DNA from 3 places in the Cryobacterium sp. CAN_C2 genome. Region 1 is predicted to be linked to each of the others. Evidence: predicted binding sites of a transcription regulator. Region 1 holds the regulator's gene; each other region holds the start of a gene.
What was found. The regulator LexA, encoded in region 1, represses DNA repair genes until DNA is damaged. The targets are predictions, from matches to a motif close to TCGAACANNTGTTCGA.
Positions count from the first base shown of each region.

Region 1 (5,738 bases):
TGCACGGCGAACCCGAACGCAACGACATGGTGCAATACTTCGCTGAGAACCTCGACGGGTTTGCCGTGACCGAGAACGGCTGGGTGCAGTCCTACGGCAGCCGCTGCACCCGGCCGTCTATTCTGTGGGGCGACGTGTCGCGCCCGGCACCGATCACGGTGGACTGGTCGGTGTACACGCAGAGCCTCACCGCAAAGCCGGTCAAGGGCATGCTCACGGGGCCGGTGACGATTCTGGCCTGGTCGTTCGTGCGCGATGACCAGCCGCTCGGCGAGACCGCCCGCCAGGTAGCCCTGTCCCTGCGCGATGAAATCGGCGACCTCGAGGCCGCGGGAATTAAGATCGTTCAGGTCGACGAACCGGCCCTGCGGGAATTGCTGCCGCTGAAGACGAAGGACCACGTCGACTACCTCGACTGGTCGGTCGGCTCCTTTCGGCTGGCCACGGCCGGGGTGGCGGATGCAACCCAGATTCATACGCACCTGTGTTACTCGGAGTTCGGCGTCGTTATCGAGGCCATCCGCAACCTCGACGCCGACGTGACGAGCATTGAAGCGGCCCGGTCGCGCATGGAGGTGGTGCAGGAGATCGAGGCCGGAGGGTTCGACCATGGTATCGGAGCCGGCATCTATGACATTCATTCGCCGCGAGTACCGAGCGTTGACGAGCTGACCACCCTGCTCGAAACCGCCCTGAAATCGATTCCCGAACGCCAGGTCTGGGTGAACCCGGACTGCGGGCTGAAGACGCGCGGCTACGACGAGACCGTGCAGTCTCTGCACAACATGCTCGCCGCGACCCGGGTGGTGCGCGAACGCCGCGGCGCAGCGGTTCGCACCTAAGCGGAGGTCGAGCCTGTCGAGACCACATCGTGTGATGGTCTCGACAGGCTCAACCCACGGGTATCGCCTCGACCCACGGTGCCGCTTGGGCGTTTAGACCGAGCGCAGCACCGCGACGACCTTGCCGAGGATGTCGGCAAAGTCACCGACGATCGGTTCGAAGTTACTGTTGCGCGGCAGCAGCCAGGTGTGACCGTCGCGCTTGCGCAATACCTTCACGGTGGCCTCGTTGTCGAGCATGGCCGCGACGATCTCGCCGTTCTCCGCGGTCTTCTGCTGGCGAACGACGACCCAGTCGCCGTCGCAGATCGCGGCATCGATCATCGACTCACCGACGACCTTGAGCATGAACAGCTCGCCCTGGCCCACGAGCTGCCGGGGGAGCGGGAAAATCTCGTCGATCTGCTGGTCGGCCGTGATCGGGATGCCGGCGGCTATGCGACCGACGAGCGGAACCATCGCGGCGTCGCCGACCTGCACGCCCGGGTGAAAGCTGTCCTGGTCGCCGGTGCCGACGTCTTCGGGGGCACGCTGAATCTCAATGAGTACTTCGAGCGCCCGGGGGCGATTCGGGTCGCGGCGCAAATATCCGCTGAGTTCAAGCTGGTTGAGCTGGTGGGTCACGCTCGACAGCGAGGCGAGACCGACGGCGTCACCGATCTCTCGCATGCTCGGCGGGTAGCCGCGCGAGCTCACCGAACGTTGAATCACGTCGAGAATAGCGAGCTGGCGTTGGCTCAAACTCTTGCGGCGCCGAGTGCCGCCCTTGTCTCGGGTACCGCTGGTGTCCTGTGTCACGATGTGCCCTCCTGGAGTCGGTCTCTTGTGTCCTGAAACTGTGTTTCACGGGAATGTCGGTGGTGTCTGGTTGAGTGTGAATCAAGCAATTGACCTATCGAAAGTTTATCCAGTTCTCCGCCCTGAAACAAACACTTATTCGAGTGTGTTGCGCAGAAAGCCGGGCCGAGACCAGAAAAAGCTTGCATGTTTGATTGTTCGAAGTTATATTCGGAACATAGTTTCGTATTTGGTCTTCCCGGCCGAGGGCCGAATACGAGACTTGCAGCCCGCCGACCTTGGAGGTTTGACATGACCACAGCATGTGCACCCGCAGTACCTTTCGCCCCCGTCACCCGTCTTCGCCTCACCCGCCGCGGTCGAGTGGTTCTCACGACCCTCGCGGCCGTGCCGCTCGTGATCGGTTCCGTCGCCTTTGCCCTCAACGGGGGTGCGGCCGGCGCGTCGGATTCCGCCGCGGGCATCGACCTCATGTCGTACACGACCGAATCCGGCGTTGTCGCGACGTTGGCCTACTCGCCCACCGACGTCGGTTCCGCTCAGTTCATCACGGTCGAACCAGGCCAGACTCTCTGGGACCTCGCCGAGGAGATCTCGCCGTCCACCGACCCGCGCGATGTTGTCGCCGACATTAAACGCTTGAACACTCTGACCGTCGAAACGCTGCAGCCCGGCCAGCGCCTGGAAATCCCCGCAAACTCCTAGCGCGCCAACTTGGGCGAGGCGAGCGGGCCGCACCACCGGGCCGAAGCGCACGGTAGGAGCACAGGTCGTAGCATGGAGAGTGTGACCAGTCTCGAAGATCTTCCGCTCCGCGCCAACCTGCAAGGCCTGACACCGTACGGTGCGCCGCAATTGCACGTTCCGGTGGCACTGAACGTCAACGAGAACACGCACCCGATTCCCGAGGGGGTCGCCCGCGACATCCTTGCCGGCCTGGCTGAGGCCATCCGTTCCGTTAATCGGTATCCCGACCGCGAATTCACCACCCTGCGCGAGTCCTTGGCGACATACCTCGGCGAGGGACTGACCGCCGCCAACATCTGGGCCGCCAACGGTTCCAACGAAGTACTCCAGCAGGTGCTCCAGGCTTTCGGCGGACCGGGACGCAGCCTGCTCGGCTTCGCCCCGACCTACTCGATGTACTCGATCCTCGCCTCGGGCACCGACACCAGGTGGATTCCCGGCACCCGCGACGCCGACTACGAACTCTTCTCGGCCACCGCCGTGAGCGAGATCGCCCGCACCAACCCCGACATCGTCTTTCTCTGCTCCCCGAACAACCCCACTGGCACGCCGCTCTCGCTTGACACCATCGCCGCCGCCTACGACGCGACCGACGGCATCGTCGTGGTTGACGAGGCCTATGCCGAGTTCGCTCCGCGTGGTACGCCGAGCGCGGTCACCCTGCTGCCCGGCCGGGAACGCCTCCTCGTCTCGCGCACGATGAGCAAGGCCTTCGCCTTCGCCGGTGCCCGGGTGGGCTACCTGGCCGCCGATCCGGCGGTCACGGATGCCCTACGCCTGGTTCGCCTGCCCTACCACCTCTCCGCCTTGACCCAGGCCGCCGCGAACGCGGCCCTGGCGCACAGCGCCGAGATGCTCGCGATGGTCGACGACATTCGGGCGCAGCGCGACCGGCTCGTAGTGGAGCTGGCACGCCTGGGCTATGCCCCGCACCGCAGTTGGAGCAACTTCGTCTTGTTCGGGGGAGTGGCCGACCCGCAGGCAACCTTCGAGGCGCTGCTCGCGGAGGGAATTCTCATTCGCGACGTCGGCATTCCCGGACACTTGCGGGTGACGGCCGGCACCGAGAAAGAGACCTCCCTGTTCTTGGACGCCCTGGCCCGCCTGGGACGAACGGATCGGCCCGGTCAAGCCGTATCGCCCCAAGCCGAATAAACTAGGGCTATGAGTTCATCTGCTGGCATTTCCGCGCCCCGCGTCGCACACCTGCAACGGGAGACGAGTGAATCCAGCATTGATCTCTCCCTGAACCTTGATGGCACCGGCACCAGCGACATCCAGACCTCGGTGCCGTTCTACGACCACCTGCTGACAGCGTTCGCCAAGCACTCCCTGACCGACCTCACCGTGCGGGCCTCCGGCGACATTGAAATCGACGTGCACCACACCGTCGAAGATGTGGGAATCGTGCTCGGCCAGGCCATTCGCCAGGCCCTCGGCGACAAGTCGGGTATTTCCCGCTACGGTGACGCCCTGGTACCGCTCGATGAGGCGCTCGCCCAGGCTGTCGTCGATATCTCCGGCCGCCCGTACCTCGTGCACACCGGCGAGCCGGCCGGCTTTGAATTTCATCTCATCGGCGGACACTTCACCGGCTCCATGGTGCGTCACGTCTTCGAAGCGATCACCTTCCATGCCGGCCTGACCGTGCACCTCACCGTGCTGGGCGGCCGCGACCCGCACCACATCGCTGAGGCCGAGTTCAAGGCCTTCGCCCGTGCGTTCCGGCTCGCCAAGGCTTTCGACCCGCTCGTGCAGGGCATTCCGTCGACCAAGGGGGCCCTGTGACTCAGGTCGTTGTCCTCGACTACGGCACCGGCAATGTGCACTCCGCGGTCAAGGCGCTTGAACTGGCCGGAGCTGACGTCACGTTGACGAGTGATCGCACGGTTGCCCTGGAAGCCGACGGACTCGTCGTTCCCGGTGTCGGCGCGTTCAGTGCCGTGATGGACGCCCTCAAGGGGGTGCGCGGCGACGAGATCGTGGATCGGCGCCTGGCCGGAGGGCGCCCGGTGCTCGGCATCTGCGTGGGCATGCAGGTCATGTTTGAACACGGTGTCGAACGCGGCATCGACACCGAGGGTCTCGGCGAATGGCCCGGAACGGTCACCGAACTTCCCGCAGCGATCCTGCCGCACATGGGCTGGAACACCGTCACGAGCGCGCCCCACTCCGAACTCTTTCGAGGAATCGAAGAGGAACGGTTTTATTTCGTGCACTCCTACGCTGCCCAGTCGTGGACGCTCGAGGTCATGCCGCCGTTCCCGGAACCCCGGCTGACCTGGGCCGAACATGGGGCGCCGTTCCTGGCTGCGATCGAGAACGGTCCGCTGTGCGCCACCCAGTTCCACCCGGAAAAATCGGGTGAGGCGGGCATCCGCTTGTTGAAGAACTGGATCGGCACGCTGCACCACTAGGCCGCGCCCAGACTTCAGCACCCCAATCCCAACCTTCCATGAAATTGGCCGCACCGTGCGACCGCACCAATCAAGGACACCAATGAGCGAGTTCAACAAGACACCGAGGCTCGTCCTCCTGCCCGCCGTCGACGTGGCCGGCGGCAAGGCTGTGCGCCTGACGCAGGGCGAGGCCGGTACGGAAACGAACTATGGTGACCCGGTCGATGCCGCGGCCGACTGGGCCAGGCAGGGCGCCGAGTGGATTCACCTCGTCGACCTCGACGCGGCATTCGGCCGGGGCACCAACACCGGCGTCATCAAAAAGGTCATCCGCCAGGTCACGGGCGTCAACATTGAACTCTCCGGCGGTATCCGCGATGACGAATCACTCGAAGCGGCATTGAGCACGGGCGTCAAACGTATCAACCTCGGTACCGCGGCACTCGAGAACCCGGAATGGGCGGCCGGCGTGATCGCGCACTACGGCGAAGCCGTTGCCGTGGGCCTCGATGTGCGCGGCACGACCCTCTCCGCGCGGGGCTGGACGAAGGACGGCGGGGATCTCTGGCAGGTGCTCGAACGCCTTGAAGCTGCCGGCTGCGCCCGCTACGTGGTCACCGACGTCACCAAGGACGGAACCTTGCAGGGTCCGAACATCGAGCTGCTGCGCCAGGTACTCGACCGCACCAAAAAGCCGGTCATCGCTTCCGGCGGCATCTCCAGCCTCGATGACATCGAAGCGCTGCGCAAGCTCGTGCCGCTCGGGCTCGAAGGCGCCATCGTGGGCAAAGCCCTCTATGCGGGCGCGTTCACGCTGGCCGAGGCCCTGGATGTCTCGGGAGACTAATGGCTAAGGCGCGAAACCTCGGTTCCACGGGTGATCCCTCCGGTCGGCCGGGGGGCGATAAGCCGTCAGGTCAGCCCGGCGAGCCGGATGAGCTGGCTAACACGG
Region 1 covers NZ_JADOUX010000020.1:19,146-24,883, forward strand. The annotation lists gene metE (5-methyltetrahydropteroyltriglutamate--homocysteine S-methyltransferase) at 1-842, shown strand, start outside; gene lexA (transcriptional repressor LexA) at 936-1,640, opposite strand; gene IWX77_RS14225 (LysM peptidoglycan-binding domain-containing protein) at 1,932-2,345, shown strand; gene IWX77_RS14230 (histidinol-phosphate transaminase) at 2,418-3,542, shown strand; gene hisB (imidazoleglycerol-phosphate dehydratase HisB) at 3,552-4,175, shown strand; gene hisH (imidazole glycerol phosphate synthase subunit HisH) at 4,172-4,804, shown strand; gene priA (bifunctional 1-(5-phosphoribosyl)-5-((5-phosphoribosylamino)methylideneamino)imidazole-4-carboxamide isomerase/phosphoribosylanthranilate isomerase PriA) at 4,887-5,633, shown strand; gene IWX77_RS14250 (SseB family protein) at 5,633-5,738, shown strand, end outside.

Region 2 (5,738 bases), on a different contig from region 1:
ACGCCGAAGGAGATGTACATCGTGCGGCGCACGCTCCAGTCGGCCAGCGCTCCCCCGGTGAAGTTGCCGGCCGTCATGCCGAGGCCGACGACCACCAGAACGAGCGGCACCGCGGCGGCGGCGAGCCCGGTGATCTCGATCACGAGCGGCGCGACGTAGGTGTACACGGCGAACAGCCCGCCGAAGCCGATCGCGCCGATCGACAGGGTGATCCAGACCTGCAGCCTGCGGAACGCCCGCAGCTCGGCGCGCATCGTGGCCTTCGGGTTGCCGGCCTGGAAGGGCACGAACACGGCGACGGCCACGAGGGTGAGCGCGAAAATTGCGGCGACGACGAGGTAGGCCGCGCGCCATCCGCTGGTCTGACCGATCCAGGTGATCGTCGGCACCCCGATGACGTTGGAGATCGTCAGGCCGCTCAACACGATCGCTATGCCGCGGGCACGCTTGCCGGGACCCATCAGGTGGGCCGCGACGAGCGAAGCAATGCCGAAGTAGGCGCCGTGCGGCAGCCCGGCCACGAACCGGGCGGCGAGCACGGTCTCGAAGGTGGGCAGCAGTGCCGAGGCGATGGTGCCGAGGGTGAACGCGGTCAGCAGACCGAGCAGCAATTGTTTGCGCGGCCAGCGGGCAGCGGCCGCGGCAATCGTCGGCGCTCCGACGACAACGCCGAGGGCGTAGGCCGAGATGAGCCAGCCGGCCTGCGCGTTGGCGGCATCCGGTGCGCTGGCGTAGAGGCCCGGCAGCAGGTCGGCGGCGAGGTTCGGCAGCAGACCCATGGCGACGAATTCAGTTGCGCCGATGCCGAAGCCGCCGAGGGCGAGGGCGAGGAGGGCAAGACGAATTCGGGTCGACGACAGCTGCGTCGACCCGTCAGGAGTGAGGGGCATGCGATAAGCCTAAGCCTCGGCCTGCTCGCGTGTGGGGTCTGGCCCCCGGCGAACCTGCAGATCACTCCGCGATCTCAGGCGTCGAGGGCGGTCTCCAGACGCTCCAGCTTGCCGGTCAGCTCGCCGGTGTGCCCGGGACGGATGTCGGCCTTGAGCACGAGGGAAACGCGCGGTCCGAATGCGCTCACCGCCTCGGTCGCCGCCTTGATGACGGCAAAGACCTCGTCCCAGTCGCCCTCGATGGTGGTGAACATGGAATCGGTGTGGTTGGGCAGGCCGGATTCGCGCACGATGCGCACGGCGGCGGCGACCGCATCGTGCACGGATCCCTGCGAGTCGGCGGCACCGGACGGTGCGACAGAAAAAGCTACGAGCATGGTGTCTCCCTAAATGTTGTGGTCGGTGGCGGTAAGGTGTGGGCCAACGGATGCGGGTTCGCCCCGCGGTGGCCTGAGTCGATACAGGGCTCGGAGCGCCCAGCCGAGCAGCACGAACTCGAGCAGGTTACGCAGGCTCAGCACGAGCACCAAGAACGGATTGGCCACGAGCACCCAGTAATACAGGTAGGGGTAGACGACCTGGGTGAGGGCGGCCAGCGCAAGCCCGAGCAACGCCGGTGTGCGCCAGGGCCGGCCGTTCACCACGATCCCCAGAATGATCGGAGCGGCCAGCCAGCTGATGAACTGCGGCGAACCAACCTTGTTGAACGCGATCAGGGTCACCGTCAACGCGAGCGTCAACGGCGGCAGAACCGCCAGCCAGCCCGCACCCCGGCGCTGGGCCCGCAGGCCGAGCAGCAGCACGGCGGCGGCGGCGAGCGCCAGCAGCGGAGTCATCACGGCGCTCATGATCGTGGTGCCCGTGCCGGCGACCTGAAATGTGAGAAGCTGGCGGTCGTAGTAGATGAAACTGCCGTTCACTCCGAGCACGGCCTGCCAGAGCCACGGCCCGGCGACGGGCGATTCGATCTGGATCCCCCGGCCCGCCTGCTCGGCCACGAAACTCAGCACGTGAATGCCGCTTCCTCGGCTCAGGCTGAGCGTCGCGGCCACAGCGACGACCGCCGCGGTGACCGCAGCGGCGACCCCGAGCATCCGCCAGCGCAGTCGCGACGCCACGAACAGGGCGGCGAGCGCCGCGACCGGCCAGATCTTGATCCAGGTCGCAAGTGTGAGCAGCATCGTGCCCCACAGTGGGCGGCGGCGCAGCCAGAGCAGGGCGACGATGCAGAGCGGCACCGTGACCGAGTCGATGCGGAGGAGCGCGATCGGACCGAGCAGGGCTAGAAAGACCAGCCACCACCAGGCCGCTCGTTGGTGTGAGCGCACAAGCACGAAAAATGCCCCGGCGTTCAACCCGGTCACCAGTACAAACCAGGTTCCGAGGTAGGCCGCACCTCCGAGGACGAACGCGCTGACGATCGGCACCAGGGCGAGCACCGGGTACACGAAGTTCTCGGTGATTCCGACGAGGCTGCCAGCCACCGCGTTCTCCGCCCAGCCGCGGTAAACGACCCTGACATCGCCGAGCGGATGCCCGGGCCCGAACAGGGCCAAAACGATCAGCAGCAGGTGCACGAGCGCGAAAGCCGACCACAGCGCGGCGCGCGGATGCCGCAGAACCGGCCGCGTGGGCCGCGGTATGGTGTCGCTGCGGGTCTCGTCGTGAATTCGCACGCTTTACTTTCGCACAGGCAACCGCTTCGCCGCATCGCGTCCCGCTCTAACGGGTCGGGCGTGGTCCCGGATCGATCCCGTGGCCCAGGAACGCAGCGACGGCCCGCGGCACGGCATCGGCCACGTCGAGGGCCGCGATCGGACCACCGGCGGAAGCCAGGTTCGCGGCTTCGGCATGCAGGAGCGCGGCGGTGGCTACGAGCGGGGCGAGGGAGGCGGCATCCGCTTCGAGCTGGTCGGAATGGGTGGCCAGGAGCGCCCCGAGAATTCCGCCGAGCACGTCGCCCGACCCGGCCGTGGCCAGCCAGGCCGGCCCGGTCGACACGGTCAGCCGAGCGCCCGACGGCGATGCCACGTGGGTGACGGCCCCCTTGAGCAGCACCGTCACGTCGAACAGACGCGCGGCACGAATGGCCCACTCGCCCGGGTTCGCGGCGATCTGCGAGGCGGAGCCCGGCTTGGCCTCATTCGCGAGCATCACGGCCAGTTCGCCAGCGTGCGGGGTGATCACGGTCGGCCCGATCGCGCGCGACATCAGGTCGAGGGCGCCCGCGTCGAGGACGGTGGGCAGGCCCTCGGCGAGCGCCGCCCTGAGGGCGGTGGTGACGGCATCCGATCTCGTGGTCGAGTTGATGCCGGAGCCGAGCAGCCACGCTTGCACGCGGCCGGGCACGGTCACGATCTCGGGACGGCGCTGCAGCACGAGGGTGGCGGCGCGGCGCGGACCGAGGTAGCGAACCATGCCGAGGCCGGTTCGCACGGCCGCGTCGACACCGAGCACGGCGGCACCCGGGTAGTCCCTGGAGCCGGTGCGCACTCCGAGCACTCCGCGCGAGTATTTGTCGTCACCGGCCTCCGGCCGGGAGATCCAGTCGCGGGCCTGTTCAGCCTCCCATTCGAGCCAGCCACACGGTTTCACCATGCCTCCACGATAGGTCGTTTTGGCTGGCCCCGGCCACCTCAAGCGGATGCCCCGGCGCTGGCCGTCGACAGCGGCGGCCAGCTGGGGCCGGTTCAGTGTGCCGACTGCGATTCTTCGCGCTCCCGCATGGGGCGGCGATCGGACGCCGGGGTCTGCGACACGCAGATGATGTTGCCCTCGGTGTCTTTGAACCACGCCGCACGTTCCTCATTCATCGTCGCGATGCCGTCTTCAGTTTTCAATCCCGGAAAATCGTATTCCTGGAACGTGACGCCACGACCGCGCAGGGCGGCGACCTCAGCGTCGATATCGTCTGTGACGAATGCGATCGCGGTGTTGGCCGCGGTGCCGGCATTGTCGGTTTCGTAGACCATAATCGCGGCGCCTTTCGGGGTGCGATAAAGCAACCCCTCCACCCGCTCTTCATCGGGTTCCATACCGAGCACGTCCTTGTAGAAGCGCCGGGCACGTGCCAGATCACGTGCGGGAAGTACCGAGTAGGTTTCTAATTGGCTGAACATGAGCTTTCCCTTTCTGCACCCACTGTGCATTTTTCAGGAAGTATTTTACCCCCGTCCCGCCGCCTTGGCGAGGTGCGAGGGGTATCCGCAAGTCACCGGCCCAGCGCGGGTCAGTCTCGGGCTGTGTCGGCGAAGCGTTTCCGCGCTATCTGGGGGATCGACCTGGGGCCAACCCGGTTATTCCTCCATGACCGCCAGGCTGCGACGTTCCAGGTCGGCGAGGCTGTCCCGTAATCTGGCCTGTCCGTCGTGGCGAATTGATCCTTGAAACATTTCTTTGAGTTTTCTTTCGCGACTTTCGGCTTTTCGGGTCGATATTCCTGATTTTTCCTCGGGAATGTCGGTGGGTGGATGTTGGGTTGAATCATGAACAACGTGGCACTGGAACTAACACAGGCCGCCGCCGCCGTGGCGGCGCTGGGGGGTTCGAGCGCCGAGTTCAGCCGTCTGTCGGATGCGCAGGTGCTTGCCGCTCGGGGTCCGATCGCTGATCTGTTGCGGCTGAGTAATACGGCGGCGGCGTTGCTGGCGGGCACGATTGCCGAGCGGTCCCGGCCGCAGTGGGGCCAGTCCGGTCTGGCGGCGCGGCAGGGGTTTGGTAATCCGACGTTGATGGTGCAGCACGCCACAGGCCTGAGCCGCATCGACGCCGGCCGGCTACTCGCGGTCGGGGTGCTGATGAGCGACACCGAGACCGCCGAACGGCTGGCGGCCGAACGGCTGGCGGCCGACGCCGCGCGTGACGCGGCGCCGTTATCCCCGGCACCGCCGGTCGCGCCGCTGCCGGTCGTGCTGCCGGTCGTGCTGCCGGTGCCGTGGCAGGCGCCGATCGTGCACGCCGTCGCTGACGGCCGTGTCTCGCCCGGCGTCGCCGACGCCCTACTGCGGGGCCTGGGCACCCTGGACCAAGCCATCACCGCCGAGAAACTCGCCGCGGCCCTACGCGTGCTGCTGGCCACGGCTCCGGGGATGAACACCGAACAGGCCTACAAACGCGCCCGGCGGCTGCGCGACGACCTCGACGCAGCCGGCGTTCTCGCGCGGGAAAAACAAGCGCGCGACGACACGAGCTGGTCGCTGTGGCGACGCGCTGACGGCATGGTCACCCTCCACGCCCTGCTACCACCGGAGCAGGGCGAACTGTGGTTGGCGGCCTACGACGCACTGACCAGCCCGCGCCGCGGCGGCGTCAGGTTCGTTGACCCAGAGCGGGCAGCGTGGGCGCAGAGCGTGAAAGACGACCCGCGCACCCTCGACCAGATCGCCGCCGATTCCTTCACCCAACTGCTCACACTCGGCGCCGACGCCGACCCCAACACCCTTTTCGGCGGCCGCCGCCCCTCCGTACGCGTCATCGTCACCGAACACAACCGCCCCACTATCCCCAGCGGCGGCAGCAGCAGTGGCAAGTCAGCGTTTGGATACCTGGAGGGCAACCCTGCCCCGGTGTCCGGTGAGACGATCGACCGGCACCTGTGCGGCTCCGGCTACCTCGGAATTCTCTTCGACCACACCGGGCAACCCCTCAACATCGGCCGCGACCAACGCCTCTTCACCACCGCCCAACGCCACGCCCTCGCGGTACGCGACGGCGGATGCCGCTGGCCCAGCTGCGACCAACCACCCTCCTGGACCGAAACCCACCACATCGAAAACTGGCTCACCGACCACGGCCTCACCAACATCGACCACGCCATCCTGCTCTGCGCCCCACACCACCTGCTCCTTC
Region 2 covers NZ_JADOUX010000003.1:36,056-41,793, reverse strand. The annotation lists gene IWX77_RS03320 (MFS transporter) at 1-890, opposite strand, end outside; gene IWX77_RS03315 (thiamine-binding protein) at 965-1,267, opposite strand; gene IWX77_RS03310 (glycosyltransferase 87 family protein) at 1,277-2,566, opposite strand; gene IWX77_RS03305 (ADP-dependent NAD(P)H-hydrate dehydratase) at 2,613-3,488, opposite strand; gene IWX77_RS03300 (VOC family protein) at 3,581-4,009, opposite strand; gene IWX77_RS03295 (HNH endonuclease signature motif containing protein) at 4,376-5,738, shown strand, end outside.
Region 2: the regulator LexA is predicted to act here: its motif matches at 4,275-4,290, upstream of IWX77_RS03295 (HNH endonuclease signature motif containing protein).

Region 3 (5,738 bases), on a different contig from region 1:
GGTCCTGTCAACCCCTTGAATGCGGCAGTTAGCGGATGTTTACTTAAGGCCCAAAGCGGCCCGGAGGCGGCAAGTGAACCCGAACAATGGCGTTTCGGATGCGGAGAATCTGCGCGTATCGCAGCTCGGTATCCTTCAGCTCACACCGACGGAATGGTTGGTGCGAGATCAGCAGTTTCTTGACGGCGACCCGGCCGCTCTGCTCGGAGTCATCCAGCAAAGCGGAGACGCCTATGAGGTGACCAAGCTTGGCGTGCTCACCACGAGGTGGTTCTACTCGTCGTTCGACCGGGCACAGGCGAGCTTTCTCGCTCGGGGTGCGCCAACATCGGGCACAAGGCCTGGCTCGATACCGCGGCCCAGCAAGCCGGCCGTATCACGCGTCACGCCCTATGCGACGCCAGTTGCCCAGTCCGGCGCACGCGTCACGAACTAGCCGATACTCCGCAGCCGACACCCCGCGCCGGGCGCATCAGCCGGGGTGTTGGCGCCGCGCGGTCGCCTATATTTCGTAGCTTTCGGCATCCGTTGTGGGGTTGGTTCTGCGCTCTTTCTTGATGGATGCCTCGGTGCGGTCCAGCAGATCGCTCACCGTGGTCTGTGCCACGGATGCAGCGTCGCGGGCGATGGACTCGGCCTGCGAGATGACCTTCTGCGTGGCGGGGTCGCCCCACAGCCCGTGAGCTTTCGCGCTGATGCGGTCGTAGGCCTGGCGGCCAGCCTTGGATCCGAGCACGAAGCCCGTCGCGATGCCGGCGAGGAACAGTAATTTGCCTTTCATGGGGGACTCCTATGGGTTATGTGGTGGGTTCGGTGCGGGGCGGGTCTTCTTCGGCCCGGTCGTGGCCGACCAGATCGGGGTTCGACGGGTTGTCGGCGGGATCGATATCGTCGAGATTCGCCTCGTTGTCGAGGTTGTCTTGGTCGTCTTCGGTGTCGCTGTCTGAGTCTGCCGGGGTCGCCACGGCGGCTTCTCCGGGTGTCGATCCCTCCTGGCTGGGGGCGGGCCCATCGGGCCCGGTGCTCGCGCTGGCGACCGGAACGGCCGAGCCGGTGTGTTCCTCGGCCGGGCCGTCGGGGCCGTCCGGTCCGACGAGCTGGTCGGGATTGCTGGGTGAGCTGGGTACAACGGGCGTCGATCCGGTATCAGGAGCGTCGAGTGGGGGCTCTTCAATGGGGTCAGAGTCGTGGGTCACGGGCATACCTTTCTAAACGGCGACAGCAAACGCCCCGGCTGGGCGGCATACAAGTTATACCCCGAACGGATGACATTCAGTAACATTTACGCTCCCTCGCCGAGGAGGAGCGCGCGCAGCGCTGTTTCGACCGAGACTCGGCCCGCGGGGTCAACGGTTTCACCCGCGCGAAACAGGTCGACAATTCGCGGATCAACGTAACTCGTGCGCGCGATCGCCGGCGTGTTGCCGAGAACATCAGCGGCCTGCCGCATCGCTTCGGCAATGGCGCGGTCGTCGGCGCGACGGCTGCGCGTCGCCGCACGCGGCGGCCGGGCAGCGGACGCCGCCCGTGCACCAGACGAGGCCGGCGCAGCCGCAGACGCCCGTGCACCAGACGAGGCCGGCGCAGCCGCAGACGCCCGTGCACCAGACGAGGCCGGTGCAGCAAACAGCGCAGCGGACGCCGCCGGCTGGGTCCCGGCTGCCAGGCTCTGCGCCAGGCTCTGCGCCAGGCTCTGCGCGGCGGCGGCCGTGCCCCGCAGGGTGCGAAAGTCTTTCGCGGTGAACTCGCCGCCGGTGCGTTCCTTGATGAAATCGTTGATGTCGGCGGCCGAGACGGCGCCCTCCACATCATCCAACACCCATGAGAGCAGTGGTGCGGCCGGGCGGTCGTGCAGCCGGGCGCGCAGATAGGTCGCGAGGTCCGCATCCGTTATTACGCCCTGAAATTGCTGCCCGCTCTTGGCCGGAAAATTCAGGTGCACCACGTCGCCGCGCACCGCGACGTGCGAGCAGAGGAGGGTCGAGAGCCCGTGGCTGCCATAGGTGTCGGCGTAGCGCTCGCTGCCGATGCGCAGTGAGGCGAGGTCGAGCATGCGAAACGCCGCGGCGAGCGCTCGGCTGCGCGGCGGGCCGTCTCCGCGCAGTTCCCGCGTGACCTGGCCGCGCACCCTCGGCAGCGATTCGGCCAGCTGCAGGGCACGTTCGAACTTGAGTCGGTTCTTCTGTTCCCGCCAGACCGGATGGTAGATGTATTGGCGGCGCCCGGCCGCGTCGATGCCGATCGCCTGGATGTGCCCGTTGGGGTGCGACGAGATCCACACCTCGGTCCACGCCGGCGGAATCGCCAGGGCTGCGAACCGCTCGCGCAGTTCTTTCTCGGTGACGCGGTCCCCGGCGGGGTCGCGGTAGCTGAACCCCGTACCCGAGCGTCGCCGGGTGTATCCCGGCCGGGTCGGGTCGCTGCGTCGTAGCCGGGTCATGCACGTGCCGTCTCTGCTCGCATGCCGGAAACAGTACTGCGACTTGCTCCACCCAGCGCGAAGGCTGATGCCGTACCGCGGGTCGTACGCGCCGCACCGAGCGGGCGCGGGCCTGCGCGGGCCGTGTTTGAAAGCGGGCGCAGGGTAGATCACGTGCCTTCTTCCCCCACGAGTGTCGCCAGGCGCGCACACGACCACCTGGGAACGACGCGGCCCACTGCATCCGCCCTGCTCCGGCTGATTCGCAGAGCACTTGCAATTCACTAGAACCTGTGTTCGACTAGCATCATGCGGTGGAGTGGGCAGGAACTACAGGCCGAACAGGTCGGCGCGCTGCCCGGCCTCGCTCGCCTGAACAACCTCGTGCGCAGCGTGCAAACGCCCGAGTTCGCCGGAATCACCTTTCACGAGATCCTCGCCAAGTCCGCCCTCAACCACGTGCCCGGGCAGAGCGCGCTGCCGTTCGGGTACACGATCAACCCCTATCGTGGCTGTTCGCACGCTTGCACCTACTGCTTCGCAAGGCCCACCCACCAGTACCTCGACCTCGACGCCGGCAAAGATTTCGACAGCGAGATCATCGTGAAGGTCAACGTGGCCGAGGTGCTCAGAAAGGAGCTCGCGAAACCTACGTGGGGGAGGCACCCGGTGGCCCTCGGCACAAACACCGACCCGTACCAGCGCGTCGAGGGGCGCTACCGGCTCATGCCCGGCATCATCGCGGCGCTCGCCGACAGCAACACTCCCCTCTCCATTCTCACCAAAGGCACCCTGCTGCGCCGCGACCTCGACCTGCTCGTCGAGGCGAGCGCGCACGTTCCTGTCGACCTGGCCATGTCGATCGCAATCTATGACGACGATCTGCAGCAGTCGGTCGAGCCCGGTACTCCCAGCACGAAGGCGCGCCTCGCCACGGTCACCGCGGTGCGCGAACGCGGACTCGACTGCGGCGTCTTCCTCATGCCGATTCTGCCGTTCCTCACTGACACCCGCGCCCACCTCGATGAGGCCCTGCGGCAAGCCAAAGCGGCCGGCGCCACGAGCGTGCTCTACAGCGGCCTCAACCTCAAGCCCGCCGTCAAGGACTGGTACCTGCAGTGGCTCGCCCGCGAGCACCCCGAGCTCGTCGGCCGCTACCAGGAGCTCTACGCCCGCGGCCAGTACGCGCCCAAGGAGTACCGCACCTGGCTCGCCGCACGCATCAAGCCGCTCATTCGCGCGCACGGCCTCGAGCGCGGCGTCGTCGACCCCGCCACCGGCGGCCTGCGGTCCAGCGCTCTGCCGGCCTCCCCAGAACGGATGCCCCCGCCGGCCCCCCGCCCAACCCCCACGTTCGTCCCCGCCGCCCGGCCCCTGATCGCCGCCGAACTCCCGCCCGAACGGGCTCCCACCCTGTTCTGATCTGCCGCGTAACCCCACCCGGGCTCGGAAAGTGGGCCCACGATAGCCTGGGCCCGGTGTCCGAGGTGGGCCCGGTGAGCGGATACCGCTACCCCCTCCCGCTACCCCTCCCCACGCCGGTGGCATACTGAACCAGGGGGAAAATATGTCTCTAGGGTTACCCGGCCATCTGGTCCAGCTGACGCTCGCGCGCGCCCTGGCCCGGGCCGCGCACTGGTTTGCGCTGACCTGCCTCATGGCGGCGGCAGTGTCGGTCGCCATCCTCAGCCTGAATCGCAGCCCCGAACTCTGGATCACCACCGTGGTCGTGGTCGCCATGGGCGCCCTGCTCGTGCTCTTCACCCGGCACCGCCGGATCGCCTTCGCCGTCGCCTTTCTCGCCGTGGGAACCCTCGGCGTCTATGTTTTCACCCTGACCGTGCTCGGCGTTCCCGACGTATTTCCCGCGTCGAATATGTTCCTCGTTGCCCTGCCCAAGATGGCGCTCGTCATGGTCGGCGGCGCCGGATCCACCGCCCTCGCCGGCGTGCTCTGGAGCACCGCGGCCTTTCTCCTGGCCGAGGCCGCCGCGCTCCTGGCAATTCTCGGCACTGCGGTGCCCTATCGGCCCGACCTGTTCACCCTCTCGACCTACCTCGTGCTGGTCGGTGTCATGGTGCTCGCCGGCATCGACCGGCGCGCGAGCAACGCCGCCCAGCCCGCCATTCACCGCGCGGTCCAGGATGGCGCCAACCGGCAGCTGCGCGACGCCCTCGATACCCGCGCCATCGCCCTGCTCAACGACACGACCGTCGCCCAGTTGGTGGCCCTGTCGCTCGAAGAGCCCGGCGCCCTCTCGCCGGGGCTGCGCGCGAGCCTGAACGACACCCTGACCACCCTGCACGACACGAACTGGCTCACCGACATCGACGCCCGCAGTGCAACAGCCCCGAAGCCCACACTGACCGCGCAATCAACCGCCAACCACTCCTGGCTGTCCAGCGCCGTCTACATCACCATCGAACGCTGCCGTGACCGCGGACTCGTCGTCGAGGTCACCGGCGACCGCGACGCCCTCGCCCGCCTCGACGCCGACAGTGACCGCGACGTCGGTCTCGCCCTGCAACAGTGCCTCGTCAACGTCATCCTGCACGCCGGAGTCGCTTCGGCCGAGGTTGCCATCGAATCCGACCTCACCACAATTTCACTTCTCATAACGGATGCCGGCCGCGGCTTCACCGAGTCGGAATCCGCTTCCGACCGCCTGGGTCTGCGGCAGTCCGTGCGGCGCCGCATCGAACAGCTCGGCGGATCCGTGCTCATCTGGAGCCGCCCCGGTGCCGGCACGAGCGTGCGCCTAACCGTGCCCGCGGCGCAAAAACAAACCCCAAACCAAACCCCAAACGCAGCCTCCAGGCGGCCCACCCCATGACCCGCGCCACCCCCACTCCGCGGCGGCCGCGCGCACCGGCATCCGCTTCGCAGCAGCGCCTCGACCCGATCGGAGGCCTCGCCGCCTGGCCGATCGCCCCGGTCGTTGCCCTCATCGTCGTGACCTACGCCGTCGTCGCAACGATCTCGCGCCCGCACGAGATCCAGAACGTCGAACTCGCTGCGGCCGCCGTCGCCGCCCTCATGATCGCGGCCGCCGTGCTCGTCTGGTCAGCCCGCCCCGATCTGGCCCCCCTCACCCGCACCCGCGCCATCGTGATCGTGGCCCTCGGCGTCGGGGCACACCTGCTCGCCGCGGCGAGCACCTGGCAGTTCAACGGCATGATCCAGGACGACTTTGCCCCGATCGGCCTCGGCCTGCTGCTCCTCGCCCTCGCGCCCTTTCGGCCGTGGAAGGAAATCCTCCTGCTCGGCGTCTCAGTCGCCGTAACGGTCGGCGTTACGGCCCTCGTCCAGTCGCCGTTCC
Region 3 covers NZ_JADOUX010000015.1:71,327-77,064, reverse strand. The annotation lists gene IWX77_RS12515 (hypothetical protein) at 74-436, shown strand; gene IWX77_RS12510 (hypothetical protein) at 503-781, opposite strand; gene IWX77_RS12505 (hypothetical protein) at 798-1,196, opposite strand; gene IWX77_RS12500 (DNA topoisomerase IB) at 1,283-2,440, opposite strand; gene IWX77_RS12495 (Rv2578c family radical SAM protein) at 2,729-3,841, shown strand; gene IWX77_RS12490 (sensor histidine kinase) at 3,987-5,252, shown strand; gene IWX77_RS12485 (hypothetical protein) at 5,249-5,738, shown strand, end outside.
Region 3: the regulator LexA is predicted to act here: its motif matches at 2,705-2,720, upstream of IWX77_RS12495 (Rv2578c family radical SAM protein).